DNA from 2 places in the Anaerosinus sp. genome. Region 2 is predicted to be linked to the other one. Evidence: riboswitches for the same ligand, from Rfam matches in the RefSeq annotation. Region 2 holds a riboswitch; the other holds the start of a gene.

Region 1 (5,757 bases), on a different contig from region 2:
GATAAAACAAAGGCATCTGGATTTAATCGAACAATTTCTTCTTTGGATAACGTAATATTCTTTTGATAATTCAGCTCCAATGCCGCCTCTTTTACCCCTGCAAACTTGCAAATATCATGAAATGTGCTTTCAGGACGAAAGGTTGCTCCATTGGTCTGTATATAAATCACTCTTTTTCGTTCACTTTCCAGAATTTCATTCACCGTCATTTCGATTTGTGCTAATTTTGCATCCATCATCGTGAGTAGCGGTAAAGCATTTTGTGGTTCTCCTACAACATTTGCCAGTTCCACAATGGAATTTTTTACATCTTGAATATTTTTTTGCGTTTTATATACATAAACCGGAATTCCTAGCTCACGTAAAGTCTCAATCATTTCTACTTTAAAAAAATCTGCAACAATAACTAAGTCAGGTTTTAGTGCCAGAATTGCTTCCGCACTATTTCCGTCCAAACGAGCTAAGACCGTTTTACTTTTTTCAACTGCATTTGATATCCCAGGATCATCAACTAAATAAGTTAAAGCTGCGATTCTATCCTCAGATACCAACTCCAATAGGATTTCATCAGTACTGATAGTCAATGAGACAATTCGTTCCGGCTTCTTTGTAAAATGAAGCTTTGTTCCTGTAGAATCTACAACATCATAACCTGTATTAAGAATCGTCGTATTCACATCATCCCGCGTCGATCCACAGCCTCCTAATATACATGCAAAAACAAGTAAAATAAGCACTATGCAACGATTAAATCTTTTCATCTATTTTTATTCCACCCTTAGCAAGAAGGATGAACCGAATGCTTTCGGTTCATCAATGATTTAAAAAGTGTATTCCATCCCTACAAGTACATTTCTGCCCGGTGCACTCCACCATTGCTCATCCGGAGTTGTACTCCAGTTATAACGCGCATTTGAATGCTCAGCATAAAACTTATCAAAGACATTATTCACTTTAATAAAGGCTTTAATATCATCGGTTGCTTGATAATTGATTCCAATATCCCAAACCCAATAGGTATTTGCCGGGAAGAAGTGATCTACCGCATCAGCTGTTTGCGGCCCTGGTCTATCAATTGCCCCGCGCCCTAATACGGAAAGATCTAACTTACCAGCTTTATAATCGAGACCAACGTTCCAAGCTCCCTTCGGAATATACCCGTCAATATTTTCTGCCCTTTGGTCTGTCGGGTCTACATTGGTATGGGTATAACCAACAAATCCACTAAATGCGTCAGAAAATTGCTTTTTCAATTGAATGTCCCAGCCATCTGCTTTTTCGTCACCCACATTTGCATATTTACCGATCTTGCTGATATAGCCAATTCTATCTTCTGAATCACGTTTAAAGATATGTGCAGAAGCCACAAACGTATCATCAATCCGATGATTAATCCCAAACTCAAGCGTATTCCCGGATTCTGGCTTTATGTTCGGGTTTCCATATTTTGCACTATACAAATTGGTCGGAGAAGGCGGAATAAAATATTCGCTATACCCAACATATAAATTCGTTGCATCACTTGCCATATAACCAAGGTTTACACTCGGGGAAGTATGACTGCCAAAACCGGAGTTATTATCATAGCGAATTCCGCTCGTCAGCGTCCAACGGTCATCTATCCCCCACTCGTCTTGTAGATACAAAGCACGATTGGTAAGTTTCACATTATTAAAAGTAACGACTTTATCCTGCGTAAACTCAAAGCCTGCAATCAACGTATTATTTTCATCCCACTGCCTTGTATATTGATCAGAAATTCGATAAGTTTTTATATTGGTGAAATATTTATTGTAATCTGTATCAAAAACACTGTTCATATAAGAGAACTGATTCGTCGATTTATCATCAATCTGAGTATTATAAATCAATTTCCAATTATAATTATCAATACTTCCTTTTTTAAACGCATCTTCCCACAACGCTGTATAACCTTCATCCGCTTTATATCCATCATAAGTAAACGTCAAATCAGATTTTTCACCAATCTCTTTTGTTATTTTTATACTCGTTGTATCTCCATTTAAATGCGCTGGCGTCGTCACACCTCTACCATCTTTAAAATCGCCAAGCAGATCTTTCTGGCGCGAAATTCTCCATGACCAATCTTCATCGTGCCCCTCTGTGCTAAATAAATAGTTTTCCGTAGCATAACTGCCGCCAGTGATTTTTATTTTCGATTGATTGTGGTTGATCTTCTTCGTGATGATATTGATAACACCACCTTTTGCATCAGAGCCGTATAATGTTGATGCAGAGCCTTTCAAAACTTCAATACGCTCTACATTATCTAAGTTTTTAAACATCGTAGCCGAAAATTTATTGCCCGCTGCATTCATTTTAACCCCATCAATTAATACAACAATTTCATCTGCGCCATTAATTTTTAACCCATTGCTATTATCATAGCCAGCTAAACTATAATTGGCGATTGTAACGCCAGGAATGGAACGCAACGCTTCCGACAAATCCGTATAATGATTTTTAGCAATATCTTCACTTGTAATTACATTGATATTCGCATTGACCTTAAATTCATTCACAGGTGTTCTTGTTGCAGTTACAACAACTTCATCAAAGAAATATGAAGCTATCGCTTCTTGGGAATTTTCTTCAGCAAAGGCTGTATTAGCATAAATAAAGCTTGTCGCTAAAGCAATTGTTGGCATAAGTATCGCTGCCAGTTTTTTTGATTTTGAAAATTTTCGTTTCACGTATTTTGACCTCTCCTCAATTTCATTTCACTTCAACGAAAAACCATGCTATTACGTGAAAAAGCCTTTTCGCAAAAGCAAAAAGGCGTTAAATTCCATATCTATACCTACAAATGCATACAGCATTGTATAGTTACAGTATCTTTCACCTTCCTATCACTCGTAGGATTTCATGGCAAAATGAATCTAGGCAGTTCTTCTGACTCTGTATCATCGCTTCCCCACGCCTTCCCAGAATATATCCAGTGACATCTTTGTGGAGTTACTCCCCATTACAGCGGCGGGACCGTACCGGTTTTTCACCGATTTCCCTATTAAGCCTTTCGGCACCTATCTTCTCAATATGAATTTGTCGAAATGATTGCATCGTTTTCCACCATACACTATATAGTGGTCATACAGTCAAGATTTTTTAATGTTTTTTATTTTCCAACTTTTGCCGGATGTAAGTAAGCAATCATATGAAACACTTCTATCACTTCCGCCATAAAGTGCTTCCATCCCAAAACACCTGCATAGGGACGTTCTGCAACAGGAACACCTTGCATTGGCATAAGAAAATTTTTAAAAATCATCCGATCGTATTGCCCAACTTCCAATCTCGTTTGCCAATCTCCAAGGACAAGCGAAATACCTGCTTCTTCAACAGATACAGCACTTGGTTGCACCTGCCAGGCGCGTACGCCTTGAATCATTGGATATTCTGCTTTATTCGGGCCTTCTATTTTGAGATAAATATCATTAAATTCAGGAAACTCTGTTTTTAGTGCTGCTACGATTCCATAAGCAACTCCGTAAGGAAGCGTTAAATATACGTCGCCAAAGCCAAAGTTTTTACAATCCGCTTTGAGCTGAAAAATTGCTTGATCCAGCTTTTCTTGATTGATGTCGATTTCTGTTTCTAGTTTTTCTGTGCAGATATTGATCTGTAATTTTTCTGCAATCCGATTTAACCAGGCAATGGAACATTGCATTCCATAAGGTGTAGGCGCAATAAGGTAATCTTGCCCCCATTCTTCTGCTAACCGTTTTGCCGCTTCAACTCCAAGTTCCGGAGCTAAAACAATATTGCAAGCAGCCAATGGCAATTGCATCATCTCAGCTAGAGAAGTTTCATCTGCACCAAGGCAAACACCAACTTCAATCCCAGAGGATATAAGCATTCGCTTGATTTCAGCTAAATCCCCTTGCCAATTGGGATAGTTATTGCACCAGCCAAAAAGATTTACGCGATTTTTCCGCACAACTTCTTTTTTAACTTTTACCTTTGCAGTAACTAAGTCAAGAATTTTATCTAATGCTTCCTGATACCCTTCCCAAAATTCTCCCTTAAGTCCGCCTGCATCAACCGCAATAATCTCACAAGCTAAATTAGCTCTATGACAAATCCCCTGAATGTCATCACCGATTAAGCTGACTGAGCAACTGTTGATGACTGCAATCATTTTAGGATTACATTCTTTTTTTACTTCTTCTAACGCCAGCAAAAGCGCATCATCTGCGCCGTACAACAAATCGATTTCCTTTACTTCACTACAAAAGATTCTTCGCTCATATTTTTTCTCGACTCTTGCCATCTCGCGTTCGGCAATCGTTGCACACCAACGAGGCCCGTTTATCAAAATCACACAATCTTTTAGACTTAAAAAAAATGAGGCTGCGCCCGCCATTTCACAACGACTTTTACACGGCAGCCACCGCTGCAATTTCTGATTAGTATTCATATAGAATCCTCCTGCCACGTCCATGAATTGCCATAGATACTTTATTTAGCAGATTTTCCAGACCCCAAATGCCAACTTGTTGAATTGAGATAGACAACTGATGGGGAAGATCAATTAAATCTGTCGTCGTTAAAACAAAGTCCACTTGCTCTGCCAGCGTTTTTATCTCTTCTTCTGTATAGCAGGGAATATCCGTTAGCTCCATGATTCGCTTGCGTTGCTCTGCTTTTTCTTTACTCGTTAAATCATTATGTAAAACTACCGCTTTAAGTTCTGCACCCACAGCTGATAACGTTTCTAAATGAAACTTCGGATCAAAATAACGGCTTGCATACCCAATAACAAAAATGTAACTTTTCCCCGACAAAACTTCGCGTTTTTTTTGTAAAAACTTTTCCAGACGTGTATTTTCTATTTCCCAGGCTTGTTTAGCTTCTGCTTCGCACGCTAAAACTTCTCCGATTTTTTTAAACCATACTTTCGTTTCTGCCATCCCTTTAGGATAGTTCCCCGTATAACACTTCGTTTGATAACGCTCAGCCAACACTCTTGCATATTCTTGCATCTTGGGATAATATTCACGTGCAATTCCTACCGATAAAATTAAATTCGCTTCGGGAATCATCGCAAATTCCTCTTTTGTCATCGTATTGGGCGGAAATAAAATACGCGTAAAACCAAAATAATGAAGTAGTCGTTTTATTTCACGAACATTATTTTCATTGCCCGCTCCACTATTTTCACCAATGATAACGGCAAGCTTTTCTTTTTTCTCTCGCTCTTTCGGCTTAATTGTTGCAAAGCGTTCCAGCAAAGTTTCCAGCATCTTGATGTTATGTTCCGTATAATGCTTACTCATAAAGCCGGCACCTGACACAACGATAATCGGTAACTTTGTCTTTTCCTCGACGTCCTTGCATACCGCTTCGACATCATCGCCAATTACACCGGCTGTGCATCCGGGAACAACAACGATATATTGCACATTCTCCATTTGTGAAATATCCAGCAAGCATTGGCGAAGAATCTTTTCTCCGCCAAAGATAGCTTCTTTATCCGATATGCCAGTTACAAACAGATTGTTTTTCTCTGGCAGCATCGCTAAAGGATCACGCAGCAGTCCGCGCCGTTTTATACTCCAATAATTACGCAAAGCTAAATGAGAGCAAGCTTTTGGTGTATGAAACACTACCACTGCACCAGGATTACAAGAAACAGATAAGTAGGCATTTCCCAAATTACAGTAAACGAGATTTTTTCGTTCTGATTGCCGAATCATTCCTTCGCCTCCCCGTTAAGCATTCGATTCACTGCGCTCT
Region 2 (5,757 bases):
GCAAAATCAGGTGCATATAATCGTGATAGTTCATAATTGCTATCTAAACATTTGCTAACGACAATCATCGCCGTTCGCGTAATATCTTCATCTTTAATTTTTTCAACAATTGTACTTAAAGTAGCACGAATAATTTTCTCCTCTGGCCAAGACGCCTTTTGCACAATCGCAATTGGTGTATTCGCTTCATAACCGCCTTCAATTAAATCAGCAACAACTTGATCAAGCATATGTACACTTAAAAAGATACACATTGTCGCTCCATGCGCAGCCAAACTTTTTAATTTTTCTTTTTCAGGGACAGGTGTTCTTCCTTCATTTCTAGTAATAATCACCGTCTGTGAAACATTTGGCAATGTATATTCTTGTTTTAAAGCTGCTGCCGTTGCTAAAAATGAGCTAACACCCGGAATAACACAATATTCAATACCGCATTTGCTTAATGCATCCATTTGTTCTTGAATTGCGCCATAAATGCTAGGATCACCAGTGTGTAGCCGCACAACCATCTCATTGTTTTTCACGCTTTTTTTAATCACTTCGATGACTTCACCTAATGTCATTGAAGCACTATTATAAATTTTACAACCTTGTTTTGCAAAAGAAAGCAGTGCTGGATTTACCAGTGAACCAGCGTAAATAATAACGTCTGCTTCACTTAATAATCTTTGTCCTTTTACTGTAATGAGTTCAGGATCTCCAGGCCCTGCACCGATAATATATACTTGCATTGTTATTACCTCCTATTTTTTAATTTTGTACAAGAAATAATCGTAATTGGATTTTGTGCTTTTCCCATATGATATCTACCGATTGCATCAAATCGTGTAATTTGTGCAGAAAAGGTATTGTATGAATAATTTTCCGTTTCTTTTAAAAATTGTAATGCTTCATACATTGTTTCAATTGTAATTGCATTGATAATTAGACGTCCGCCAACTTTTAGTTTATCATCAATAAATGTTAATATTTCTGACAATTTTCCGCCACTACCGCCGATAAAAGCTACATCACAACTTGGCAAATCTAAAAGGGCTGAAGGCGCTTCACCTAAAATCGCAGTAAGGTTCTTCGCCTTAAACTTAGCCGCATTTTGCTGAATTAAATCAATTCCCTCGCGATTGCGCTCAATCGCATATACATGACCGTTTAGTGCTGAAAGGGCAGCTTCAATAGATAAAGAACCAGTCCCAGCTCCAACATCCCAAATAATACTATCAGGATTAATTTGGGCCTTAGCAATTGTTAGAATACGAATTTCCTCTTTTGTCATTGGTGTTTTCCCACGAATAAATTCATGATCGGGAATTCCTAGATGATACATTATGCTATCACCACCACTATACAATTTTTATATTCGACGGTAGAAGCAGCTTCTTGCAATGTCATTGTCACAATAGATTCATTCTCATAAGATAAATGGTTACAAGCGTAAAGCTGCACATTTTGGGGCCAATCATTTTTTAAAAGAAGGCTAGCAATCGTAGCACTTGTATATTTTGAATCAGTTAAAAAACCAAGTTTGCGCCCTTTTGAATACTTAAGCCGAGCTAAATCAACCTCTCTCCCATGTAAACTAATTAAATCCGCATCATGCCAAGGGAGCGCCAATCTAGCAAAAGCAAGCTGCATAGAGCTTATTCCCGGAATAACCTCAATACAGGAAAATCTTTTATTTAAAGCTGCTAGAAAGCTATAATACCCTGGATCACCTGAAACCATCACTACGACATCTTGGCTTTTTAAATTTTCCTCAATAAAAGCAAGTGCAGCTTCGATCTCACCTGTAATTGCATGAGTTAGCGCCATTTTATTTTGAAATGAGCTTAACGACCGTTTACTGCCAACTAAAACCTTTGCAAAATCAATCGTTTTTTTTGCAATTGGTAATAAATAATCTTCTGATCCTGGGCCTATACCAACGACAATTATTTTATGTTCCACCCTAAAACTCCTCCGATTTTTTTTGCATTTTCATCTATTCCTAAAATTGTACCATCTAAACTGGTGATAACAGCGCCAATACAAATTTCATTATAAACGTAGCGCATTGCTCGATAACTAATTCTTTGTGCAATCAGATCATAAATTCCTTCAATATGATTTTCTTCTAAAATTTCAATTGCAGCTTCTGTCGTAGTCGTACTTAAAATATCTCTAACTACTCCTGTAGATGCTCCTAAAGAAGCTGCATACACCGCTAAAATTTCAAGACGAGCATCTGCAACTCTATTATGTGTATGAAAAATCCCACCGGCAACTTTAATTAATTTTCCTAAATGACCAACAAATAAAATATTTTGAATCTTTCTTTCAGCTGCACTTTCCAGCATAAAGCCAATAAAATTACTAGTCTGTACTATTGCATCTGCCCTTACCCCAAAATTGTCAATACAAGCATCATATCCTATTTTCCCAGGAACAAAAATTAAAGTATCTAGCCCTTTTGCTTTAGCAACATCAATTTGAGGTGCCAATGAATCTTTAAAAGCTTCCTCTGACATAGGTCTTACTATTCCAGAGGTGCCAATAATGGACAATCCTCCCTCAATACCTAAAATTGGATTTAATGTTTTTTTCGCTAACTCAACTCCGCGAGGAATGATAATTGTAATTTCACAGCCATACTCTTCTTTTAATATTTCTTTTACTACATTGGTAATCATTTTTCTTGGTCCGGGATTCACCGCTGGTTGTCCTACTTTAGCAGCTAACCCTGGGCTAGTTACGATTCCTACTCCTGTTCCAGCTTTAATGATAATGTCTTTATGCTGAGCAGAGATGAGAACTTTAACTTCGATGATCATCCCATTTGTAATATCCGGATCATCACCAGAGTCCTTTCTAACAGCAGCAAATATTTCATTTTCGCTCTTTTTCTCCACATGTTCAATCGGAATCGAAAGTATTTCACCCGAAAGTGCTTGAATATTTACTGTGTTGAGATAGCTTCCTTTATGGGCTAGCAATGCTGCCTTCGTAGCTGCAGCCACACAGGTTCCTGTTGTAAACCCCGATTTTAAAAATTTTTTCAAAAATAAAACCCCCTGCAAAGGCAGAGGGTAAAAAAACGCAAACAACCACATATTAAAAATAACAGTTGTAGAAGCTTAATTACCCACCTGCCCATCATCCGTAGGTCGCTTATAAACAAGGCTGTTTATAGTAACGGTGTGCGTTAAAACAGGTAGGTCTCCTGGCTAAAATCATCATATCTTTACGCCTTCCCAGCAATCGCCAGTGGCATAGGTAAAGATACTCATTAATACAGTGGCGGGACCGCGCCGGTATCACACCGGACTTCCCTTTTAAGCAATTAAGCACCTGTTTCCTTAGTCATTTATCTTCTCTTATTTCAATATCTATAGATAAAATCCTGCTATATAATAAAAATTTACTTTATAAATCTAGTCTCTACTAGTATGAGTTTATTATCGACTTGGTTAATTATTGTAAGTTGATTTATCGTAGACTGTGGCAATCTATCATAATCGATATCTCTTAGAATAAAATAGGTTTTCTTATTCGTAAAAACTTTTTCTAAATCAGGAATAGATTTAGGAGAAAAAACTAGCTCATTGCCATAAATTCCACTATAGAAAGAAATTCCTGGGCGAAGAAATTTAGAAATATAAACATCGCTAGTTCCATCATATTGCTCTAAAAAAACGTTACTTACATGCTGACTCGTAAAATCAGGTGCAATTTTCGGAAATAATAAATTTACTAACACAGTAGAAAAAATCATCATTCCTACTACCTGACTTTTAAAAGCTATCTCAATATTTCGTTTTAAAAGAAAGAAAATCGTTACTAAGCACATCAGGATAATGGTAGAAGCTAAACTGATAAACCCAATCTCCGCTTGTGGCATTTCTTTTATCCCAATTGTACAGCCATAAACAAAAGTTGCCGATAAAAATAGTAAGCATCCAATCCAGCCCCAAGACCTTTTGGAACCAAAATAATTTCTACCGGTTAACTTATCAAGATACCATCCCACCAACATTGCTAATGCTGGAAACATTGGCAGTATATACGATACAAGTTTTGTTTTTGATATAGAAAAAAACAACAAAATGATTACTGCCCATAGATTTAGAAATAATAAATGATCAAATTTTCCATAAGAATCGGAAAAAGATTTATAGATAGATTGAAAAAGCAAAGTTATCCAAGGGAAAAACCCAACTAATAATACTGGAAGATAATAATACCATAATAGTCCACTAGGATGCTCTGGCGATGTAAATCTCGTTATGTTATGAAAACCAAGAAAACTATCGATAAATGCACTTCCATGCAAGCTATACATATAAATATACCATGGCAACGCAACCAAGCAAAAAATAATGCTTCCAGATAAAATTTTCATTTCAGATAAAAGATGAAATTTTTTTAAGCATACTAAGTACAAAAATACAATTACACCAGGGAAAAATAAGCCTATGGGCCCTTTAGTTAAAACTGCTAAGCCTGCAAAAATATAAAATGTATAATATTGTCTACTTAAAAATGCAAAGAGCGAAACCATTAAACAAAAATTTAATGTAATATCTGTAACAGCAGCTTTACCTAAATAAAAAAATTCAATACTTGTTACTAAAATTAAAGCACTATAGATTCCCACTTTATGATTAAATAATTTTTTCCCATAAAAGTATATTGCAATAATACTAAGCAAAGATAAAAATGCTGATGGGAATCTTGCCGCAAAATCATTTATACCAAATACTTGATAACTCATCGCAACAAGCCAATAATACATCGGTGGCTTATCATACCAATATTCACCGTAAATCTTTGGGGATAAAAAATCATTCGATAAAATCATTTCTTTAGGAGTTTCTGCATAGACCGGTTCATCAGGATCTAATAAAGGAAATCCAGATAAATTAGAAAATATAGTAATAGCAGCAATTATTATCATGATTCCAATTGAAATATTTTTATTTGTTGACATCATAAACTCCTTTATTATTTTAACTGTTTTGTTAAAAATTCTCGTCCAAAAACTTTAATTGTATAATAAAATCCAATAGAAAATGGCAAATATTCTGCAATCATTCTCCAGGCAACAGCAATAATCCCTACAGTTCCTGATGGTAAAAATTCATTAAATAATAAAACAAATCCGCCTTCTGCAATTCCAGATCCCCCAGGAGTTGGTGCAAAATAAAGAAGAATATTGAGAAAAATCATTCTTCCCATAACGATTGCCCAATTTACATCGACTCCCATACCTAAAAACAAAATAGGAACAACGCTATATAAAGCTAACAAACTTAAGCCCGATTCAACAAAAACTCTAAGCATACTTAATGGGGCACTTGATAGTAAAACGATAGCTCCTTTAATATCTCTATAAAAAGCATATAACATACGCCTTTTTGCGTATTTTAAGCGTTTTGAAAATTTAATTACCAGATAATCTGTAAATTTATTTTTTAGCGCCCAAATGATGAAAAAAGTCCCTAAAACAATAAATATAGATATTCCAATTAATACATTCGTAGAAATCCAGGGTAACAAACTGTTATCAAAATAAAAAATGATAGGTAAACATAATAATAAAAATAAAATAGATACGAGCGTACGTACAATAACAAAGACTGTAGCTTTTCCTGTTGGAATTCCTGCATTGCGTAAAAAAATTAATTGTGCAACTGCTCCACCTGTTGCTCCAGGAGTTAATAAAGCTAAAAAATAATTCCCGAATATTACCTGAACAGCTTGCTGTAACGTAATATGTTCATT

What was found. A riboswitch is a leader RNA that binds a small molecule or an ion and turns the genes downstream of it on or off. The one in region 2 is predicted to bind cobalamin.
Region 1: another riboswitch for cobalamin. It lies ahead of ACWZFG_RS02405 (TonB-dependent receptor plug domain-containing protein); the one in region 2 lies ahead of cbiD (cobalt-precorrin-5B (C(1))-methyltransferase CbiD).

Annotation. Positions count from the first base shown of each region.
Region 1 is NZ_CBDNNH010000003.1:64,997-70,753, reverse strand. Features, by position in the region: gene ACWZFG_RS02410 (ABC transporter substrate-binding protein) at 1-761, opposite strand, end outside; gene ACWZFG_RS02405 (TonB-dependent receptor plug domain-containing protein) at 822-2,714, opposite strand; cobalamin riboswitch at 2,887-3,063, opposite strand; gene ACWZFG_RS02400 (nitrogenase component 1) at 3,137-4,438, opposite strand; gene ACWZFG_RS02395 (nitrogenase component 1) at 4,428-5,717, opposite strand; gene cobN (cobaltochelatase subunit CobN) at 5,733-5,757, opposite strand, start outside.
Region 2 is NZ_CBDNNH010000012.1:26,215-31,971, forward strand. Features, by position in the region: gene cobM (precorrin-4 C(11)-methyltransferase) at 1-731, opposite strand, end outside; gene cbiT (precorrin-6Y C5,15-methyltransferase (decarboxylating) subunit CbiT) at 737-1,324, opposite strand; gene cbiE (precorrin-6y C5,15-methyltransferase (decarboxylating) subunit CbiE) at 1,324-1,944, opposite strand; gene cbiD (cobalt-precorrin-5B (C(1))-methyltransferase CbiD) at 1,929-3,035, opposite strand; cobalamin riboswitch at 3,170-3,343, opposite strand; gene ACWZFG_RS06175 (ArnT family glycosyltransferase) at 3,395-4,963, opposite strand; gene ACWZFG_RS06180 (lysylphosphatidylglycerol synthase transmembrane domain-containing protein) at 4,978-5,757, opposite strand, start outside.